3 regions of the Cerasibacillus sp. genome follow, and region 3 is predicted to be linked to each of the others. Evidence: riboswitches for the same ligand, from Rfam matches in the RefSeq annotation. Region 3 holds a riboswitch; each other region holds the start of a gene.

Region 1 (7,811 bases), on a different contig from region 3:
TGTAAAATCAAATACTTGAAATCCATACACGATTAAATACCCTAACCCTTCCTTAGATACAAGAAACTCTCCAACGATGACCCCCACCCAAGCTAAACCAACATTAACTTTTAATGTCGAAATCATAACAGGTAATGTAGCGGGAAAGATGGCTTCCTTAAAACAAATCCATCGTGTTGCTCTAAAGCTTTGTAACACTTTTAAATAATTAGGGTCCACTTCTTTAAAACCAGTATAAATGACAATCGTTGTGATAATAACAGAGACGATTGCCCCCATTGCAATGATAGATGTATATCCAGGTCCAAGAGCTACGATAATTATGGGTCCAAGCGCTACTTTAGGCATGGCATTTAAGATAACGAGATAAGGGTCAAGTATGTTTGCAAGGCGCGGAAGTAGCCAGAGACATGCAGCAATGAGAATACCGATAATGGTTCCGAGAATAAAGCCGAGAATCGTTTCAAACAAAGTCACTTGTGCGTGGACAACCATCGAACCATCTTTAAATTTCTCGATTAATAGTGTGACTATATGAGAAGGGGAGCTGAACAGTAATGGATCGATCCAATAGAAACGACTTGATATTTCCCACAATGCAAAAAAACTAATAAATATAATAAGCTGCCAAATGATAGTCCATTTTCGTTCTCGTGATAAATTCTTTTGATATGTCTTAAATAGTTTTAAATCACGTGCCTCCTCTTCCATTTTCATCACTCCCTCTGTTCAAAACTTCCCATATTTGATCAAAAAGTTGTTGGTAACTCGGTTGTCTCCTTACCAAAAATGGCATTTTTTCTCGTAAAACATCGGGTACATCGACTATTGTAGAAATTCGGCCTGGATTGGTATCCATTAAAATAATTCGATCGCTTAATGAAATGGCTTCACCAATATCATGAGTAACGAGTATCGCTGTTTTACGATACTGTTTTAATAATCGATAGACGAGATTTTCTAACTTTAATTTTGTTTGATAATCTAATGCTGAGAAAGGTTCATCGAGAAGTAAAATTTCCGGATTGGTCATTAATGTTCGAACAAGAGCAACACGCTGGCGCATGCCACCTGATAACTCATTTGGATAAGTGTCTTCAAGCTGAGGTAGGCCGACTTCATCGAGTAGTTTTAAAGCCTTATTTTTTGTGTCTTCTGACAGCATCTTACGCACTTTTAATCCAATCAAGACGTTGTCAATAATTGTTTTCCAAGGAAATAAATAATCTTGTTGGAGCATATAGCCTAATGCATGTTCTGATTGCTGAAGTGGTTTATTGTTCAAAAGCACTTTTCCTTTCGTTTGCTTTAGGATGCCGGCAATAATTGACAGAAGTGTTGATTTACCACAACCACTTGATCCTAAAATCGAAACAAACTCACCACGATTAATCGAAAGAGAAATATCATCCAATGCTTTTGTGTATGTCTTGGTTGTAAAATAAAGGTGTGAGACATGTTCTAATTTTAAAAATGCCATGCCATCCCTCCTACTCTTTCATCACTTCTTCGGCAATGTCTGTATTGACGAGTGCGTCATAGGGTGCATCATCTGGTAGTTCACTAGCAGCATCCATGATGGCTATTAAATTTTCCCATGTATCTTCTGCTAAAATAGGGTCTGTTGCAAATGAATTTTGGTTTTTATACCGTTCAATAGAAGTCGTTAAGATTTGTAAATCAACATCTTCAAAGTAGGGTTTAATGATATCAGCAATTTCTTCTGCTTCATGTGATTCAACCCATTTTTGTGCACGATATATCGCACGCGTGAATTGTTTAATGATTTCAGGATGTTCGTTTAAATAGCTTTGTTTCGCCATATAAACGGTATAAGGAACTTTTCCAGATTCTTCACCAAACGAGGCAATGACATGCCCTTTGCCTTCTTTTTCAAATACGCTTGCCGTTGGTTCAAAGAGCTGTACATACTCAGAATCTCCAGATACAAATGCACTTGGAATGTTTCCAAAATCAATGTTTTGTAATAATGTCAAATCATTATGAGGATCAATCTCATGCTTTTTTAAAACAAATTCACCGACCATTTGTGGCATGCCGCCTTTACGTTGACCTAAAAATGATTCACCTTTCAGATCTTCCCATGAAAAATGAGGTTTCGGACTTTTTGCGACTAAAAAGGTGCCATCTGTTTGCGTTAACTGAGCGAAGTTAACAGCATGGTCTTTTGGGTTTTGTGCGTATACATAAATAGATGTTTCCGAACCGACAAGAGCAATATCGGCCCCACCCGAAAGAAGCGTTGTCATTGTTTTATCGCCACCCCATGTCGTTTGTAATTGAATATCTAGTCCTTCATCTGAAAAAAATCCTTTTTCGATTGCCACATATTGTGGAGCATAAAAGAGTGAACGGGTGACTTCTGCGAGGTTAAGCTTCGTAAGCGCTTGATCATTTGATTGGCACGAAGAAAGTACAGTTAAAAAGAAAAGTGGCACAGCTATCATAAAAAAATGTCTCATTTTTATTATCCTTTCTAACAAGATATGTCACAAAACAGTTTATGCATGGAAAAAAGATGTGTGAACGCCTAGAAAGATATTTTTTGACAAAGGGATTGTTGATAAGTCATTACACAAATAAAAAAGAGCTCCCCAAAAGCCAAAAAGACTTTTTGGGCAGCTCTTTTCATATTTCATATTATAGTAAAATCCTCTTGGGATGAGGAAGCATAATTAATTAGGGCGATATATTGGACCAGCTTCTACAATATCATCACTTACATGGGCGAATTTTTGGAAGTTCTCATGGAATTTAACGGCTAGTTCTTTTGCAGTTTGATCATAAGCATCCTTATCTTCCCATGTGTTACGCGGGATGAGTACTTCGTCTGGAACGTTCATGATTGTTGTTGGAATGTCTAAGCCGAAAATGTCATCTTTAACTGTATCGACATCGTTCAGTTCACCTTTTAATGCAGCGTGAACCATTGCACGTGTATAGCTAAGATTCATTCGTTTTCCAACACCATATTTTCCACCAGTCCATCCTGTATTAACAAGGAATACTTTTGCTTGATGTTTATCAATTTTATCTCCAAGCATTTTTGCATATGTTACTGGAGCTAGTGGTAAGAATGGCTCTCCAAAGCAAGCTGAAAATGTTGCTTCTGGTTCAGTAATTCCTCTTTCAGTACCAGCTAATTTACTTGTGTAACCACTTAAGAAGTGATACATGGCTTGTTCTTTTGTTAAGCGACTGATTGGCGGTAGAACACCTGAAGCGTCAGCTGTTAAGAAAATAATTGTTTTTGGGTGACCTGCCATACTTGGTTTAGCAATGTTTTCTATATGTTCAATCGGGTATGCGACTCGCGTATTTTCGGTAAATGTAGTATCATCATAATCAGGTTCACGTGTTTCTTTATCAACTACGACGTTTTCTAACACAGATCCATAACGAATGGCATTATAGATCTCTGGCTCTTTTTCTTCGGATAGGTTGATACATTTTGCGTAGCAACCACCTTCGATATTGAAAACACCGTCTGGACTCCAACCGTGTTCATCATCACCGATTAATTGACGGTCTTTGTCAGCAGAAAGGGTTGTTTTTCCAGTCCCAGATAAACCGAAAAATAGAGCAACATCACCATCTTTACCGACATTTGCTGAACAGTGCATTGATAGAACGTCTTTCTGTGGGAGTAAGAAGTTCATCACTGAAAAAATGGACTTTTTAATTTCACCAGCATATTCAGTTCCACCGATTAACACAATACGATGTTTAAATGAAACCAATACAAATGCTTCTGAGTGAGTGCCGTCTACTTCAGGGTCTGCTTTAAATGATGGTGCAGAAATAACGGTGAACTCAGGTTCATGTGTTTTTAATTCCTCTGTTGTTGGACGAATAAATAGTTGTTTAGCAAAAAGATTTTGCCATGCGTACTCATTATATACTTTAATAGGTAATTGATATGATTTATCAGCACCTGCAAATCCATTGAGTGCAAATACTTCATCTTGTTTTTCTAAATAGTTAACGACTTTTTCCAATAGATTTAGAAATGTTGTTTCTTCAATTGGTTTGTTAACTTTGCCCCATTCAACAAGGTTGTCTGAAACGTCATCTTTCACGATGAATTTATCTTTTGGTGAACGCCCTGTATATTTACCAGTTGTTGCTTGAACTGCTCCAGTTGAAGTGAGAATACCTTCTTTGCGCGATACGATCTTTTCAACTAATTTTGGAGTAGAAAGATTATCCTGTAAATTAGGGAGATCTGAAAGACTTCGAATTGATTCTTGCACAATGCTCACGTTTAATTACCTGCCTTTTTATTAATTTAAGTTCATTTTTATTTAAATTATTATTCAACCTGAATAATAGTATAGCACATTTGAATCAATAGTCCATACTAATTAAAAGGATTATTTAAACTTTATATTAAATGTTAAAAAAGTTGACATAAACAAGGTGTTTCGCTACTATATTTTTGAACGGATACTCTTATTCAGAGTCGGTGGAGGGACAGGCCCTATGAAACCCAGCAACCATCACATAGTGAAAAGGTGCTAACCTGATGCAAGGGCATTGACCTTGAACAATAAGAGCGAAAGGCCACGTTATCCTTTCCTCACTATAAGGAAAGGATTTTCTTATTTATAGTGATATTTTGCGAGAATTGGAGTTCCGTACCATTTATATAAAGGGAGAATAAATCTCAATGAAGAAAAACCGTCGATTATTTACGTCAGAATCCGTAACAGAAGGCCATCCTGATAAAATTAGTGATCAAATATCAGATGCAATTTTAGATGAAATTCTGAAAAAAGATCCCAACGCAAGAGTAGCCTGTGAAACGATTGTTACGACTGGCATGGTTCTCGTTGCAGGGGAAATTACGACAGAGACATATGTCGATATTCCACAAGTTGTCAGACGTACCATTCGTGAAATTGGTTATACACGTGCTAAATATGGATTTGACGCTGACACATGTGCTGTTTTAACAGCGATTGATGAACAATCTCCTGACATTGCAAGTGGAGTTGATGAATCTTTAGAAGTTCGTGAAGGACAAGATTCAGACCGAAATTTAGATTTAATCGGAGCGGGAGACCAAGGTTTAATGTTTGGGTATGCATGTGATGAAACGGAAGAACTTATGCCTTTACCTATTTCGTTAGCTCATCAATTGGCAAAGCGTTTATCTGATGTACGTAAAGAAAAAATTGTTGATTATTTACGTCCAGATGGAAAAACCCAAGTTACGATTGAGTATGATGAAAATGACCAACCTATTCGAGTAGATACAATCGTTATATCTACTCAACATCATGAAGCAGTCACAAGAGAACAAATAGAACGTGATTTACATGAGCATGTTATTCGACCGATTGTTCCTGAACATTTACTAGATGAACAAACGAAATATTTTATCAACCCGACTGGTCGATTTGTTATTGGTGGTCCACAAGGAGATGCTGGCTTAACCGGAAGAAAAATCATTGTTGACACTTACGGTGGCTATGCGCGACACGGTGGAGGAGCATTTAGTGGAAAAGATGCAACTAAAGTAGACCGTTCAGCTTCTTATGCAGCGAGATATGTTGCTAAAAATATTGTTGCGGCTGGGCTTGCTAAATCATGTGAGGTTCAAATTGCTTATGCAATTGGTGTGGCAGAACCTGTATCTATTTCTGTTAATACATTTGGTACGGGAGAGGTCAGTGAAGAGAAACTCGTTGAAGCTGTTCGTGAAATATTTGATTTACGTCCCGCTGGCATCATCCAAATGCTTGACTTACAACGCCCGATTTTTAAAGATACAGCTGCATATGGTCATTTTGGCAGAACAGATGTCCAATTCCCTTGGGAGAAGATAGATAGGATAGAAGAACTGAAATCTTTTGTTATGTAGTATAAATATCACTGAATGATAATGAAACATATAAAAGGGCGGGTCGTGTAAAAGTGATCCGCCTTTTTTGTAAGAATCATATATTATTTTCTTTTGCTAAATTAGTGGACTCGCGATAGTACTTTCCTTTCTCTACATAAGATTCTCGAATACGTTTCATCTCCTCCAAATCTTTGTCAGTTAATTTCCGAATCACTTTAGCAGGACTTCCAAATGCCAACGTATATGGAGGAATCTTTTTACCAGGAGGAACGAGACTACCTGCACCTATAAAAGCATTCTCCCCGATTTCAGCTCCATCCAAAATAATAGATCCCATTCCGATAAGTGCATTTTTTCGAACAATACCGGAATGTAAGGTAACTTGATGCCCGATAGTGACATCATCTTCTACAATAACTGGAAGATTGGGACTCTGATGAATCATCGTTAAATCTTGGACGCTGACTCGTTTACCGATTTTCGTCGATGCGACATCACCGCGAATGACTGTTTTAAACCAAATGGTAGATTCTTCACCTATTTCAACATCACCGATAATCACTGCGTCTTTAGCAACAAAAGAACTGTCATGAATTTTTGGCTTATGATTTTTATATGAATGTATCATCTGTTTCTATCTCCTTTCTTTTGAATCGCAATAATAAATGGTGGTTTATTTTTTTGATTAATAAATCCATATTTTAGAACATGAACATCTTTTTGGTCGAGTTTCGTGACATAGTTTAGAAGCCCTTCTTTCTCTAACTCTCCGCCATCATGTCCGTGATAAACGACTAAAACGATAATACCTCCAGGTCGAATGAATTGTAATAGTGATTGTATGGCTGCTATTGTCGATTCTTTTTTTGTTATGATTTGTTTATTACTTCGGGGGAGGTACCCAAGATTAAATATGGCTCCACCTAAATTTTCACGTTTGTCTTCATCTATGTATTGCTCGAAATTGGCATGACTATCTTTAATAAGTGTTACATTTTGCCGTGAATGTTTTTCAAGTAATTGTCTCGTATTATTAATCGCTAATTCTTGTATATCAAAGGCAATAACTCGACCCGATTCACCAACTAATCGACTTAGATACAATGTATCATGGCCATTTCCGCAAGTTGCATCAATAACAGTTTCCCCTTCATCAATTACTTGCTCCATTAAAAAATGTGAAAAGTCAATAACTCCCATAACCATTTTTTGTACCCCTTTATTATGCATTTCTATATGTTAGTGTAGCATGTCTAAATAAAAACAAAAAACATTTGCGTTGTTTGGTATAATTAGTGTACTATTAAGCTGGTACACTTAAATGTAAAGGAGTTGATGTTTTTGAAATTAGCTTTGCTTTATAGAGAATGGCATATGTTAAAATGGTTTATTCTAATTGGCAGCATGATGATTATCCTCTTATATGGATTTAGCATGGATTCGTTATTATCGTTTGATGGTAGAGAATTATTAACTTTTGGCCTTATAATGCCTCCGCTCATCGTCTTATTTAGCTTGAATTTAGAAGCAAACCAATTAGCTGTTTTTTTACATCATCCTCAATCAGCACATACTTTATATATAGTTAAAATAACTTTTGCGACGTTTATCGTCATGCTATTTATGTATTTCATTATTTTCATTGATCTTTTGAAAAGTGTTTTAACTGAAGAGTCATTGCATTTAATAAGTCTAAACTATATGTATTTATCAATGTATGCGTTTTGTTATTTAAGCATCTCGTTATTTATAACGACAATCATTATATTATTATGGACTTTACATCAAGTGTGGCGAACATATATTGGTAAGTTTAGTTTGATCATTATTGTCCTCATACTCATAGGCAGTTCAAACTTATTTACCGCGTTTCAAAATACGTCATTATATAACACAATGATAAAATGGGGAGCAATTAAAATCCCTCTATCGAATCCATTAT
Region 2 (7,811 bases), on a different contig from region 3:
CCGTATGGAGTGGAACACTCTACTCTGCATTGATTGATATCTTTAACAGTATCCGCGCGGAGTGGAACACTCTACTCTCCATCGATTGATATCTTTAACAGAGGCCGTGCGGAGTGGAACACTCTACTCCGCATCGATTGATATCTTTAACAGAGGCCGTGCGGAGTGGAACGCTTTACTCCGCATCGATTGATATCTTTGACAGAGGCCGTGCGGAGTGGAACGCTCTAATCTCCATCGATTGATATCTTTAACAGGGTTCGTACAGAGTAGAAAACATTCCATCACCACCAACCACTCACTTAATAAAAACCCGTTAAGGTATAACGGCAATCACTCATTCCAACCCAAGAATCCTACAAAAATACGCATTTTACTGACAAAAATTTCATTTGCTATTTGAATTTTAATGTATTATATTTAAAAGGTAACAAAAACGGCATTCGTCTGACTATTCAAAACAAATGGGGCGGATTTACGAAAGGGGTTTACAGTTAATGAGTAAAATAGATCGAGAAGCCATCGTAAATAGTGTTCCGCAAAAAGGCTTTTTTGGCCATCCAAAAGGATTATTTACGCTATTTTTTACAGAGTTCTGGGAACGCTTCTCATACTATGGTATGCGCGCATTATTGCTCTACTATATGTACAGTGAAGTTGTAAATGGTGGTCTCGGCATGGAAGAAGGAACAGCTAAATCAATTATGGCTGTTTATGGATCATTAGTGTATATGTCTGGGATTATAGGTGGGTGGATAGCAGACCGCTTACTCGGCACACAGCGCTCGATTTTCTATGGTGGAATTCTAATCATGGCGGGACATATTGTACTAGCTTTACCGGCAGGTGTAACCGCTTTATTTATATCCATGTTCCTGATTATTATTGGGACAGGGCTTTTAAAACCAAACGTATCAAGTATTGTTGGTGACATGTACCATCCAGAAGATAATCGTCGTGACGCAGGTTTTAGTATTTTTTATATGGGAATCAACATGGGTGCATTCATTGCGCCATTTATCGTCGGAACGTTGGGACAAAAATATAATTACCACCTCGGTTTCGGAATGGCAGCAATTGGTATGTTATTAGGGCTTATAGTTTTTGTAGTTACAAAAAAGAAAAACTTAGCTCTTGCTGGAACTCAAGTACCGAACCCATTACAGCCAGATGAAAAGGCTAGAGTGATTAAAAGAATTGTAATCGGACTCTTAATTATTGTCGGATTAGGTTTTGCAACAATCCCTACGAACATATTAACCATTAATCGTTTCACTATTTTAATTAGTCTTTTAGGGATTATTATTCCAACTGCATACTTCATCCTCATGTATCGCAGTGAAAAAACAACGAGTGTGGAAAAATCACGACTACTTGCTTATATTCCACTATTTATTACATCTGTCTTGTTCTGGGCAATCTATGAACAAGGAGCGATTATTTTAGCAGAATATGCTGATAAACGAACACAGTTAGAGATTTTTGGTATCCAATTACATTCGTCATGGTTCCAATCTCTCAGCCCACTATTTGTTATTACGTTGGCACCGATATTCGCCACTTTATGGATTAAATTAGGTGAACGTCAACCATCAACAACACGCAAATTTTCATTTGGTCTATTCTTTGCTGGGCTATCATTTATAATCATGATTGTGCCAGCTTTCATGTATGGAACAGAGGCACTTGTCCATCCTATCTGGTTAACATTAAGTTTTCTATTAGCTGTTATTGGGGAACTCTGTTTATCACCAGTTGGATTATCAGCAACAACAAAACTAGCACCAGCAGCTTTCTCTGCCCAAACAATGAGTCTCTGGTTTTTATCAAACGCTGCAGCACAAGCGCTTAACGCTCAGCTCGTAAAACTATATACGCCTGAAACTGAAGTCTTTTACTTCGGATTAATTGGTGGAACGGCTGTAGCACTCAGTTTCCTATTATTTATAGTAGCTCCGAAAATTCAAAAATATATGATTGGTGTTAAATAAAATTCGTCACACAACCCTAATCTGAGACATACAGATTAGGGTTTTTTATGTATAAACTGATTTAGCAAATATTCTCTTTTTCCATTCTTCTATGATAAGATGAGAGTGAATAAAAGAATTGAGGTGATCGTGTGGGTAAGCGTGTTTTCATCATGACATTTGAAGAAGACAGTAAATCATATCAAGCATTTTCAGAGCTTAAACAATTACATGTTGCAAAAAAAGTTCAAATCGAACAGATGGCAGTCATAACGAATAGTGTTGAAGAAAAACTGCAAATAAAAGATTTCATGGATATGACCGGACCAGATAAAACATCTCGTGGTAGTCTAATCGGTTTATTGATTGGTATTTTAGGAGGACCAATTGGCATGTTATTAGGATGGGTATCTGGTACAATGATTGGTGCTTCAGGTGATGCCCGTGAAGTACGAGATGCGATGTCAGTCTTTGATCAAACGCTATCAATGATCTCTCCGGGGAAAACTGGACTAATGGTCATTGCAACTGCTGAAAGTCGTGATACATTACAAGACTTAGCCTATGATGAATTAGAAGGTGGCAGACTATTACAACTTGACTTAGAACTTGTTAAAGAAGAAATTGAACGTGCAAGACAAACAGAACGTGAACTGCAACAAGAAGCCAAAAAGCGTTGGTTCGATAAAGACAAAGCAAAACGAAACGACGAACAATAAAAAAATACCCTTGACATTTATCTGAATTATGACTACAATGTCATATAACCTTATAAATAAACTTATCAAGAGTGGTGGAGGGACAGGCCCGATGAAACCCAGCAACCTCATATGAAGGTGCTAATTCCTGCAGCAAGAGCTGAAAGATAAGAGATGATACTCCTCTTTCAGTTATTAGCGAAAGAGGTTTTTTGTTTTAGTCATAGAAAAATCTTTAAGCCATAGGATTTAAATAAAAATTAAATAACAAACTCTTATCGAGAGAGGTGGAGGGATTAGGCCCTGTGAAACCTCGGCAACCTTCAGAGTAATCTTCTGAAACGGTGCTAAATCCTACTCTTGGGGAGCTCCCAATGAGAAAGATGAGAGGGAAGAGTAATTTATTATAAACTCCCCTTTCGTCTATACGATGAAAGGGGTTTTTATATATCAAAAATAAGGGGAGAAACAAATGAGTAACAAAACATTAAAGTTCGACACATTACAAGTTCATGCTGGTCAGGAGGTTGACCCGACAACAGGGTCACGGGCTGTACCCATCTATCAAACAACATCTTATGTTTTTAACAGCGTCGAGCATGGAGCAAATTTATTTTCACTAAAAGAAGAAGGTAATATTTATACGCGCATCATGAACCCGACAACCGATGTATTTGAAAAACGAATTGCCGCCTTGGAAGGTGGAATCGGTGCACTTGCCCTTGCATCTGGGGCAGCCGCAATAACAAATGCGATTATTAATATCGCAGGTACAGGTGACAACATTGTTTCAGCAGGCACATTATATGGTGGAACGTACAATCTTTTTTCGACCACCCTACCTAAGCTCGGTATTACGACAACCTTTGTCAATCCAGATGACCCAGAAAATTTTAAGTGTGCAATTACCGATAAGACAAAGGCCTTATTTTTGGAAACAATTGGGAATCCAGGCATTAATCTTGTTGATATTGAAAAAGTAGCTGACATCGCCCATGCACACGATATACCATTAATCATCGATAACACCTTTGGCACGCCATATCTCATCCGTCCAATCGAGTACGGAGCTGATATAGTCATTCACTCAGCGACGAAGTTTATCGGTGGTCACGGAACATCGATTGGTGGTGTGATTGTCGATGGTGGGAATTTTAACTGGCTTGATAACGAGAAATTTCCTGAATTTAATGAACCAGACTCGAGCTACCATGGCATGACATATGCCAAAGATGTTGGTACAGCCGCCTTTATTACGAAAGCACGTGTACAACTATTAAGGGATACGGGTGCTACTTTAAGCCCATTTCATTCATTTTTATTTTTACAAGGGTTAGAAACTCTTTCCTTACGCGTGGAAAAACATGTCGCTAATACGAAGAAAATTGTCCAATTTTTAAATGAACATCCACTCGTTTCATGGGTGAACTATCCAAATCTAAAAGGAAACAAATATTATGATTTAGCCCAAACCTATTTTCCAAACGGAGCTGGATCAATCTTTACATTCGGAATTAAAGGTGGCGTTAAAGAAGGCAGCCGCTTTATCGAAGTCTTACAATTATTTTCTCATCTAGCAAATGTTGCGGATGCGAAATCACTTGTCATTCATCCAGCAAGCACGACACATGCCCAATTAAGTGAAGAGCAACAGCGACAAGCCGGTGTGACACCTGATATGATTCGCCTGTCCATCGGTCTTGAGGACGCAGACGATTTATTACAAGATATTGACCAAGCACTTAAAATAGCAGTTCAAGCAAATGAATGAAAATGAGGTGATTGGTGGTGTTATATGTTAACCGACATTTGCGCTCGATTAAACGATTAAAGCAACAAGGGATTTGCATTAAAGATAATAATCAACATTCCAACCGAACAATTCGCTTATTAATTGTTAATTTAATGCCGAAAAAAATAGATACGGAGTTTCAATTTCTTTCGCTTATTGGGAGCTTGCCACTTGATGTAACGGTTGACTTTTTACACATGAAAAGCCATAAGCCAAAAAATTCCGATAGCGCATATTTGGCCAAAGCATATAAAACATTCCACGATATTCAGGAATTAACCTATGACCGTGTCATTATTACTGGTGCACCACTTGAATTTATACCTTTTTCAGAGATACATTATTGGGAAGAGCTAACAAAAATATTTTCTTATACACATCAACATGCTGCTTCCACCCTGTATATCTGTTGGGCAGCAGTCGCTGGTTTGTATTACCATCACGATTTAAAGAAGTTGACGACAGTTAGGAAAATATTTGGCATCTTCCCACATACAATCTGTGAAAAACACGACTTACTAAATGGATTAAATAACGGTTTCTTGATGCCCCATTCACGCTATGTCTACCTAAATGAAGCTGAAATAAATCAAGTGGCACAGCTTGAGATACTTATCAAATCAAAAGAAGCAGGCATCACACTCGTCAAATCGAAAGATAACCGACATATTTATTTAACAGCACATCCCGAATATGAAAAAGATACATTACAAAAAGAATATGAACGTGATCAAAAGCACGGGATACGAGTTCAACCACCAAAAAATGATAATCTGACAGCTCCATGGCTTGAACATGCTAAGAAGTTTTTTGAAAACTGGTTGAACTTGTAGGCTAATATAGAAAACACAGAGCTAGTTTATATGTAGTAGCTCTGTGTTTTTATTGATCGCATCCTTTCTATGGAGAATAAAATAATAAATTATTTCGTACTGAGACGGTATGTTACGGTTAATGCGACCTTGTGTAACCCCAACATCAATAATCCCGCCAACACTTGATCGTATTTTGTATTAAAAGGAGGTGGCAATAATGGTGGAATATAACCATTAGGTGGGATACAAAGATGCGTCGTCAATTGTGAAAAAAATGGATTAGGTACACTGCCTAGCCAGCCACTTGCAATAAAAAACAAACAAGCGGGCATAATAAATATGCCGCTTTTCATCGCGTATTGTTTCATCTTCTGTCGGTCTAGACGTCGCTTACGGTTGGGTGAAGCAATCGGCCACCACATACGGAACGATAAAAAAAATAAGACAAGCATAAATAACCGTTGCCCATGTGCATAGGTAGATAAAAACGTTAAAAACATCGGGATATGATAGAGTAAAAATAGAAACGAAAACGCTATAAGAGCACGATTCGGTGTGATGATTTCAGCTATCTTTTCTATCAAAGGAATGCGACGGAATGCGATATACAATTGATACGGAACACCAAGAAGTAATAACGGTGGAACAACAAAAAATAACACACTCATATGAATCATATGAAAACTAAATGATAAATAGCTAATGACCAGAAGCGGACTGCCAACGATGAGATAGAGTAACACGATGCCACCAACAAAAAATAATGACTGTATCCAGTGGAAGTGCCACTGTCCTTCAGTTGGATTGTTCGTAGTAAAATCCCGTCGGCTGAACCACCAAAATAACATTAACATAATCATCGCAATCCCTAACAATGGCAGATTCCATGTTCCCTGTCCGTGAAGTAGAGCCTCAATCATATCCACCACATCCTTTATCATCTAATCACATTTTACCACACCTTACATCACTATGATAAAGAGAATATAATTATTCACAAACATGTTAAAAATAGTCTTGCTACGGGTACTTAGTGCTACATTATATCCCGATTGTTCCCGCGGTGAACCAAAGTAAGTTAGCTTGAAAATAGCTTACAAGAACGATCCCGTTTAAAACGCCCCAGCTCCTCCCCCACCAACTGATGAAGTTGTGTTAGAAGAACTTGATGATGCATCGACCGTGCTGTATAAATCAATTAGAACGAGATCGAATGTGCTTCCAGCAATATAAGGATTACTTAATAGCGGAAGATGACTTGCATCGAGTTGTTTAACCTGCTCGTCTTTGCCAACTTGCTTCCCATATTCTTCGCCTACACCAAGAATGATAGCATTTTCAAGTCGTCTTTCAATTTGTGTTGAATCAATGCCAATTGGATAGCGTTTTTTTCGATATTCAATACGGGCGATGCGAATCGCACGTTTGAATTTTTTAATATGGTCATGCCAAATATAATTCGCATTGATTAAAATCATGAAAAATGCCGTCGCATAGAGTAGAAAGGCTAACCATGTCGTTAATGTAAACGTCATAAAAATACTTGTCAGTACTATAAGTGTGATATAAGAAATACTTTGAATCCATTTATTACGACTAAACATAATAGCAAGTAAACCAACAACGGATAGAATAATCTTAATAATCGTTTGGTCAAACGATGTCACTAGATCAATCTGAGCAATAATAAAGAAGATACTATAAGAGATAGCTAATAATAGTATAGAAAATATCGAATAGCCTCGGAAAGGTGAGTGGAAATCCAAATACCCTTCACGCTCATTTAAAAGAGTTGACCAACCATCCATTCCTTTTTCAAGTTTTTCAGCTTTTGCTTCCTTAACCTGATCGCTCTCCTCTTCGTGTTCCAGGATAGAATCGAGCATAAAATAGGAGCCTTTTTCACCTTTTTCAGTGAATAACCAACTTAATAAATATTGATCCGCTGCGTCTAAATTAGTCCACTTCATTTGGCTATCACCAATAGTGAAGCGGTACGTTGTTTCGTTTGAAAAACGCGTTGATGATACAGCTTCCATCTTAATGATGCCCCGTTGTTTCAATGAAAATAATCCTGCTATTATACTTTTCGCATTGTTGAAACCACCGTCATCTACATATTGAATAAAAAGTGGGTCTGTTTCTTCCAATAGATTAAACAGATCGTCAAGATCATCCTGTCCACGATGGCGATTCGGGTGCTTTATAAATAAAATGAGACCGATTGCTAGAACAATCACAATTGCCCCCACAACATACGGACGGAGTTGATTCATATTATCATCTAGTTCCGCACGACGTTTCGCTAATTCCTTTTCTTCTTGTAAAAAGGCTTGTCCAACTACTTTGTTTTTATAACGTTCAGCCGCCGCAACAAAGTGTTCCGGAAAAATAAGCCGGATTTCTGATCCTGCACCTGCTTTCAATAAATCATTCTGATAGCGTACACCATTTCCTATTTCTACAAGTTCTCCTGAATCCGCATGTAAAAAGGATGCGACTTCTGTCATATTAGAATTCGGAAGTCTTACCGTTA
Region 3 (7,811 bases):
GAGCACACCCCAAACAATTTTTGCAACAAGTGGGGGATTTAAACTTCCATACGATGTCATGCTCGATAAAATATACGTTGCTGAATCAGCCGACGTAATCAAGAATGTAAAAATAAGTAATACGGCTAAGACATTAAGTACCGGTGTAAATGGAACATGCTCAAATGTTTGGAATAACGCCTGTGTTAAATCGGCGTCTACTGCTTGAGCGATCTGTGTTCCTTGATTTAAATCATTCCACAGTGCCGTACCACCAAAGACAGCAATCCATAAACAGGCTATTAGTGGCGGTACAATCATGACTCCGAAAATAAATTCACGGATTGTTCTTCCCTTCGACACACGTGCGACAAAGGCTCCTACAAACGGAGACCACGCAATTGCCCATGCCCAATAGAAAATTGTCCAATCACGAACCCAATGACCACCAACATAAGGTTCTAACCTTAAACTATAAGAAACGAAACTATTGATATAATCACCAATAGCTAATGTGAATGTTTCTAAAATGAAAACGGTTGGGCCAGTAAAAAATACAAATAACAATAATCCTAGAGCAAGTCCAAGATTTAAATTACTGAGGAATCGGATCCCCTTATTAAGCCCTGTTGTTGCGGATAACATATATGCTAAGAAGACAGTGAGAATCAGCACCATTTGAACCGTAATCGATTGGTTGGTACCAAAGACGGCAGTTAGTCCCCCGTTCATTTGCATAACACCTAAACCGATAGATGTTGCCACACCCATACCGTCGATATAACAGCTAATGAATCGATTGTATGTTTAACACCTGGACGCTTTCCAGTAACGGGTTCTAAAGCTGTTGATACGAGACCGTCTTTGCTTTTTTTAAACTGGAGAAATCCGATGACCAAACCGACAATCGCAAAGACTGACCATTGGCTAATGCCCCAGTGAAAAAAGGAGTAACCCATGGCAACGCGAGCAGCTTGTTCCGTTTCTGCTTCAATGCCTGCAAACGGGGTATTAAAGAAATGACTCATTGGCTCTGCGACACCCCAAAAGACTAAACCAGCACCAAAACCAGCTGAAAACAACATCCCGATCCAAGTAAAGAACGGAAAGTCAGGCTCCTCATCTTTTCCACCAAGACGAATCGACCCATATTTACTAAAAGCTAAGCCGATTAAAAATAAAATAATAATAAATACGGCGAGTAAATAAAACCAGCCGAATTTTGTTGTCGTGAAATTAAAAAGCTGACTAGCTACTCTTCCAAATGATTTTGGAAAGATTGCTCCGATAATGACTAAAATGAACAAAATAACTGATGATACAATGAATACTGGATTTCTAAAAACCGTTTTACCCATGCTTGTCTCCTTTATTATAATTTTACTCTTTAGTTTGCCTCTTTTTAACAAAGAAAAACATCGCTATGGGATTTTACAAGCAATAATAGTTACAACTCCCTTTGTTTATGCCTTTATATGAAAGTACATAACATTCACTTATGATTCAAGTGATATCTATGAAAACTGAATATTTCTCTGTGCTGCAAAGGGATGAATAATTGGTTATATTTTGATTAATGCTTTGTCAGTGGTGATTTAATGATTGGATATTCATTATTGTGTTGACATTTCTCTATTTTAAAGCTTTTGCCTTTTTAATTGATCGTTTCTTTACGATTGAAACTTCTATAATGATTTTTTTAACAACAATCTTTTTTATCATCGTAGCATTCATCTTAGCAATCATCACGATTGAAAAAAATAAAGTGAAAAGGGCCGTACGGTCGCTTGCTTTGCGATATCGTTCAGCCCTTTTTGGTATGTGGTGAGTATATTCATAAACGTTCCAATGACGCGGTGTCTTTCATTTATCAACTAATTTCGTATATCCGTCTTCTTGAATGATGTGACGCTGTTTCATTAAACGACCCAATGCACGTTTAAAGGCGGATTTACTCATATGAAATGTTTCTTGAATCGATTCGGGACTACTTTTATCATTAAAAGACATGACACCATCTTGTTGTTTGAGATAAGTGAGAATCACCTCAGCATCATCATCAATCCGCTCATGCTTAAATGGCAAAAGTGATACATTAAGCGTACCATCTTCTTTCACTTCAATGACACGACCATTGACATACTCGCCTAATCGTGGTTCCCTTTCTCTTTCTGTATGATGGATAAATCCTCTGTAGCCTTGTTCTGTCAGCAACGCACTGCCTTCTTTACTCGTTAAATAAATATGACCATTGACTCGATCATTTAACTCTATATCATTTGCGGGTTCCCACTCACTTCTTAATTCTTCTTCGGATGCTGGAATCGCAAGCAGACGTCCTTTCTTATCCTGACCTAATGTTACATATAGCTTGTCACCAACAGTCGGCCACACCGCTTCAATGACTGGCAAATCGTCAACAGATACTAGAATTTCTTTTGAACTTCCGATATCAACGAATACACCAAGATTAGGAATAACTTCAACGACAGAAGCCCAACCATACGTGCCAATAACCATTTGTGGTAACTTCATTGATGCCATGAGCTGACCTCGTTTATCTGGGTAAACAAAGACGTCTATTTTGTCACCTATTGCTAACTCTTCCGTCACTTCTTGATCAACAAGAACGACCTCTGTCTCACCTTTTTGGAGTACATATCCAGTTTCAGCTTTTTGCGAAACAGTCATCATTTGTATTGTGCCAATTTGGATTGAATGCATCTTAAACCTTCTTTCTATGTTCACAGATTGATTACTTGTTACTTTATCTCTTTGAAAGTAACATATCCATGTCGCTTTTCCAAATTTTTATGCAAATGAATGTTCTTTTTTCCAAGTTCAATTACTTTACAGGGATACTACTATACGTATTATAATTATTGTGTAATTAAATTTAGCTATAAGGAGCGATTTCGATGACGGAACAACTTAGTCCAAGGCTTCAGGACTTTCTAAAAGGCGTTAAAAAGCTTTATATCAATGGAAAGTTCGTAGATTCTGTTTCAGGAAAGACATTTAAGTCATATAATCCAGCAACAGGGGACGAGATTGCTGAAGTGGCTGAAGCAGGTACAGAAGACGTTGATCTAGCGGTTAAGGCAGCAAGGGAAGCTTTCGACAACGGTCCCTGGTCAACGATGGGGACGGCCGAAAGAAGTCGCATTATTTATAAACTCGCTGACTTAATGGAAGAGCATAAACTTGAGCTCGCCCAACTAGAAACACTAGATAACGGAAAACCAATTCGCGAAACAATGAATGCGGATGTTCCTCTATCCATTGAACATTTCCGTTATTATGCAGGATGGGCGACTAAAATTGTCGGTCAAACCATTCCTGTACAAGGGAATTATTTTAACTATACTCGGCATGAGCCAGTTGGAGTTATTGGGTCTATTATTCCTTGGAACTTCCCACTAATGATGGCAGCATGGAAACTTGGTGCATCACTTGCTACAGGATGTACAGTTGTTATGAAACCGGCGATGAATACACCACTATCTGTCTTATATTTAGCAAAATTGGCAAGAGAAGCAGGCTTCCCTGATGGGGTCATTAATATTCTTCCTGGTAGTGGACGTTCTGTTGGACAAGCACTTGTTGATCATCCACAAGTGAATAAGATTGCCTTTACGGGATCAACACCTGTTGGTAAATCCATTATGAAATCAGCAGCAGACACAATGAAACGTGTCACACTGGAATTAGGTGGAAAATCACCAAATATTATTCTACCTGATGCTGATTTATCAAAAGCAATCCCTGGTGCTCTTCAAGGTATTATGTTCAACCAAGGACAAGTATGTAGTGCAGGAAGCCGTATTTTCATTCAAAAAGATATGTACGACAATGTCTTAGCTGAATTAGAAAACCATGCCAAACAAATTAAGCAAGGTAATGGTTTAGATAAAGAAACGACAATGGGACCATTAATTTCTGCACAACAACAAAAAACAGTCACAGACTATATTGAAAAAGGACTCCAAGAAGGAGCAGAGTTAGTAACTGGTGGGCATATCCCATTTGAAAATGGTTATTTCGTTGCACCAACAATTTTCGCTAACGTTGATAATAAAATGACGATAGCCCAAGAGGAAATATTTGGACCGGTTGTAGCTGCTATTCCTTTTGATAATATGGACGATTTAGTTGTTAAAGCGAATGACTCAGATTTCGGTTTAGCTGCAGGAATTTGGACAGAGAATTTACGCGATGCCCATTACCTAGCACACAACTTAAAGGCCGGGACAGTCTGGATTAACACATATACTGCTTTTGATGCTGCGGCACCATTTGGTGGATACAAACAATCTGGAATCGGACGTGAAATGGGTAGTTACGCTTTAGATAACTATACGGAAGTTAAATCTGTATGGGTGAATTTAGATAAATAAGTTTTAAGAGGAGGCTTTTCCTCCTCTTTTTATTTAATTGACTTGTCTCAATCATTTTATTTTACAAAAGACCTTGACTTTCTATTCTTTTCGGCTTAGACTAGCATATAAATCTTTTTATAAAATTAAATACTTGATCATTTCTTATCAAGAGAGATTGAGGGACAGGCCCGATGACATCTCGGCAGCAGATTCTATTTAAGAAAACTGTGCCAATTCCTGCAAATACGTTCGTATTTGAAAGATGAGAAGAATGATTCTTTTACTAGAATCCCTCTTTTCTTACTTGATAAGAAAAGGGGGATTTTTAATTAACAACATGAATGAACGTAAGGGGGACCTGTTGATGATTGAGTTTAGAAATGTATCTAAGACATTTACATCTGGTAAACGGAAAGTACATGCCGTAAACGATGTATCACTGACCGTTGAAGAAGGTGATATCTTCGGCATTATCGGATTCAGTGGAGCAGGAAAGAGTACGTTATTACGGCTCGTTAATATGTTAGAGCGTCCGTCTTCTGGATCTGTCCATATTCAAGGGGTTGATATTTCGAAGTTATCGCAAAGAGAATTACGACAACGCCGGCAAAATATCGGTATGATCTTTCAAAACTTTAATTTGTTCAATGCACGGACAGTTGCTGGGAATGTGGCTTATCCATTGAAGCTAGTGGGTACGCCAAAACAGGAGCGCGAAAAACGCGTGATGGAACTACTCCGTTTTGTCGGACTAGAAGATAAAGCGAAAGACTTTCCAGATCAATTATCAGGGGGACAAAAGCAGCGTGTCGGCATTGCACGTGCTCTCGCTAATTCACCGGATATACTCATTTGTGATGAGGCGACATCAGCACTTGATCCCGATACGACCGCTGACATTTTAAAATTATTAAAAAACGTTAACCGCGACCTTGGAATCACGATTTTACTCATTACACATGAAATGAACGTTATTCAGCAAATTTGTAATAAAGTAGCGGTGATGGAGAAGGGGGAAGTGATTGAAACAGGGGATGTGTTTGAGACCTTTACTAATCCGAAGCATCCTACGACAAAGCGCTTTGTTCAATCTGTACAACAAGATTTACCATCGAAACATATTTTAGAAAAATGGCAGTCAAATGGTGGAGAAACTCTATATCGAATAATTTTCAAAGGAGACATTACAAACGAACCGATTCTATCAACAGTTACAAGGAAACATGGTGTTGATTTCAATATTGTTTATGGATCTGTTCGAGAATTACAGGATAAATTATTCGGTAATTTATTGATTTCATTTACTGGAAATAAAGAAGCCATTAACCAAGTCTTACAAGAATTAGAAGAACTCGTTGACATCAAGGAGGTTACAAAAGATGAAAGTGGATTGGTCTAGTTTTTGGCCACAAATCGTTGAAGCAACTGGACAGACGATTACGATGGTCGTTATGACACTCATTTTTGGGTCAATTATTGGCATTACGGTTGGACTCTTACTATTTGTAACGAGGGAAAACAATATTTTAGAAAATAAGCTTGTTTTTCAAGTATTAAACATCATTATTAATATCATTCGCCCGATCCCGTTTATTATTTTCATTGTCGCGATTTCACAGTTAACACGGCTTGTTGTCGGGACGACGATTGGAACAGTGGCAGCAATTTTTCCAATGACGATTGTAGCTAGTTTTACGATTGCCAGAGTCGTAGAAAATAACCTCGTTAGTATTGACCCTGGCGTGATTGAAGCAGCACAAGCGATGGGGGCAAGTCCATTACGAATCATATTTACTGTGTTAATTCCAGAGGCATTAGGGCCACTCATTTTAGGGCTAACCTTTGTTTCTGTTGGTTTGATTGATTTCTCAGCAGTAGCAGGAACTGTCGGTGGCGGGGGACTAGGTCATATTGCCATGACTTATGGTTACCAACGATTTGACGGGACAGTCATGCTTGTTACTGTCTTAATCCTAATTGTCATGGTTCAGTTGGCCCAATGGATTGGAAACACTTTATCTAAACTTGTTATGCGACGTTAATTATCGGAAAACACACTAAAAAAACATAAAAACAAAGGGAGCGTATCAACATGAGAAAGTTTTTAGTCTTTTTATCAATGATTGCTGTATTATTTTTAGTAGCCTGCTCAGGAGATGACAATGCAGGGGATTCAGGAGACAAAGTGAAAGTGAAAATCGGGGTTAATGGTGCAGATGGTGAACTTTGGCCGATTTTAAAAGAAAAAGCAGCCAAAGAGAACATTGAAATTGAATTAATCGAATTTCAAGATTACACACTCCCGAACAATGCGTTAGCACAAGGGGATCTTGATATGAATGCTTTTCAACATATTGCATTTCTTGGGCAGTATGTCAAAGAAAGTGGCGAAGATATTGTACCCATCGGATCAACGATGTTAGCACCGATGGGATTATATTCCGAAAAAATCAAAGACGTGTCAGAGCTACAAAAAGGAGATAAAATCGCCATTCCAGATGATCCATCAAATCAAGCGCGGGCACTTCGTCTTCTTGAAGGAGCCGATTTAATTACATTAGCCGATGATTTCGGTATGTTTGGTGACCCGTCACAAGTCGTTGACAATCCATTAAACTTGGAGATTATTCCAATGACAGCCCAACAAACACCACGTGTCTTACCTGATGTCGCAGGCTCAATCATTAATAATGGAATAGCTGGTCAAGCTGGCTTCTCACCAAATGAGGATCCAATCTTAAAAGAAGAAGTAACAGATGATAGTACACATCCATATGTTAACGTGCTTGCTGTTCGTAGTGAAGATAAAAACAATGAAACCTATTTACGTCTCGTAGAATTATATCAAGATGCAGATGTTGAAGAAGCGATTAAAAAAGATACAAATGATGGGGCTTTCCTTGTCAAATTAACATCGGAACAATTGGAAAAAGTCTTTGAAGACATGAAAAAATAAGGGGGATTTATATATGAGTATTGTTCAAGGCCAAGTGGAAAAGATTATTGCATCTGTTGAAACACATAAAGATAAATATATTAAAACGAGTCAAGTAATCCATGCACGTCCTGAAATCGGTAATGAGGAATACTTTGCTTGTGAAACACATACGAAGCTTTTACAAGATGCTGGGTTTACTGTAACGATAGGGGTAGCTGGTCATGAAACAGCTTTTTATGCAGAGAAAGGAAGTGAAAAAGAGGGCCCGACAATTGCCTTTCTTGCTGAATATGATGCACTTCCAGGCATTGGACATGCTTGCGGTCATAATATTATTGGAACGACAAGTGTAGCTGCTGGGATTGCCTTAGCTGAAGTAGTTGAGAATACAGGAGGTAAAGTCGTTGTTCTCGGTACACCTGCTGAAGAAGGTGGTCCAAATGGCAGTGCGAAAGGAAGCTTTGTTAAGCATGGTTTTCTAAAAGACATCGATGCTGCATTAATGCTTCATCCAG

What was found. A riboswitch is a leader RNA that binds a small molecule or an ion and turns the genes downstream of it on or off. The one in region 3 is predicted to bind S-adenosylmethionine.
Region 1: linked by a shared signal. The riboswitch ahead of metK (methionine adenosyltransferase) and the one ahead of VIG73_RS00505 (methionine ABC transporter ATP-binding protein) in region 3 are both predicted to bind S-adenosylmethionine.
Region 2: linked by a shared signal. The riboswitch ahead of VIG73_RS03150 (O-acetylhomoserine aminocarboxypropyltransferase/cysteine synthase family protein) and the one ahead of VIG73_RS00505 (methionine ABC transporter ATP-binding protein) in region 3 are both predicted to bind S-adenosylmethionine.

Annotation. Positions count from the first base shown of each region.
Region 1 covers NZ_DATBTY010000073.1:265,409-273,219, forward strand. The annotation lists gene VIG73_RS13290 (ABC transporter permease) at 1-711, opposite strand, end outside; gene VIG73_RS13295 (ABC transporter ATP-binding protein) at 692-1,480, opposite strand; gene VIG73_RS13300 (ABC transporter substrate-binding protein) at 1,491-2,483, opposite strand; gene pckA (phosphoenolpyruvate carboxykinase (ATP)) at 2,697-4,283, opposite strand; SAM riboswitch class I at 4,471-4,577, shown strand; gene metK (methionine adenosyltransferase) at 4,691-5,887, shown strand; gene VIG73_RS13315 (gamma carbonic anhydrase family protein) at 5,964-6,497, opposite strand; gene VIG73_RS13320 (class I SAM-dependent methyltransferase) at 6,494-7,075, opposite strand; gene VIG73_RS13325 (hypothetical protein) at 7,211-7,811, shown strand, end outside.
Region 2 covers NZ_DATBTY010000018.1:65,115-72,925, forward strand. The annotation lists gene VIG73_RS03140 (peptide MFS transporter) at 498-1,991, shown strand; gene VIG73_RS03145 (DUF1269 domain-containing protein) at 2,123-2,689, shown strand; SAM riboswitch class I at 2,749-2,842, shown strand; SAM riboswitch class I at 2,941-3,058, shown strand; gene VIG73_RS03150 (O-acetylhomoserine aminocarboxypropyltransferase/cysteine synthase family protein) at 3,141-4,439, shown strand; gene VIG73_RS03155 (homoserine O-acetyltransferase/O-succinyltransferase family protein) at 4,454-5,293, shown strand; gene VIG73_RS03160 (cytochrome c oxidase assembly protein) at 5,383-6,195, opposite strand; gene VIG73_RS03165 (DUF2207 domain-containing protein) at 6,388-7,811, opposite strand, start outside.
Region 3 covers NZ_DATBTY010000003.1:62,991-70,801, forward strand. The annotation lists partial or broken gene VIG73_RS00485 (BCCT family transporter) at 1-1,337, opposite strand, end outside; gene VIG73_RS00490 (hypothetical protein) at 1,598-1,807, shown strand; gene VIG73_RS00495 (CvfB family protein) at 1,843-2,703, opposite strand; gene VIG73_RS00500 (aldehyde dehydrogenase family protein) at 2,898-4,376, shown strand; SAM riboswitch class I at 4,518-4,627, shown strand; gene VIG73_RS00505 (methionine ABC transporter ATP-binding protein) at 4,723-5,757, shown strand; gene VIG73_RS00510 (methionine ABC transporter permease) at 5,738-6,400, shown strand; gene VIG73_RS00515 (MetQ/NlpA family ABC transporter substrate-binding protein) at 6,451-7,314, shown strand; gene VIG73_RS00520 (M20 family metallopeptidase) at 7,328-7,811, shown strand, end outside.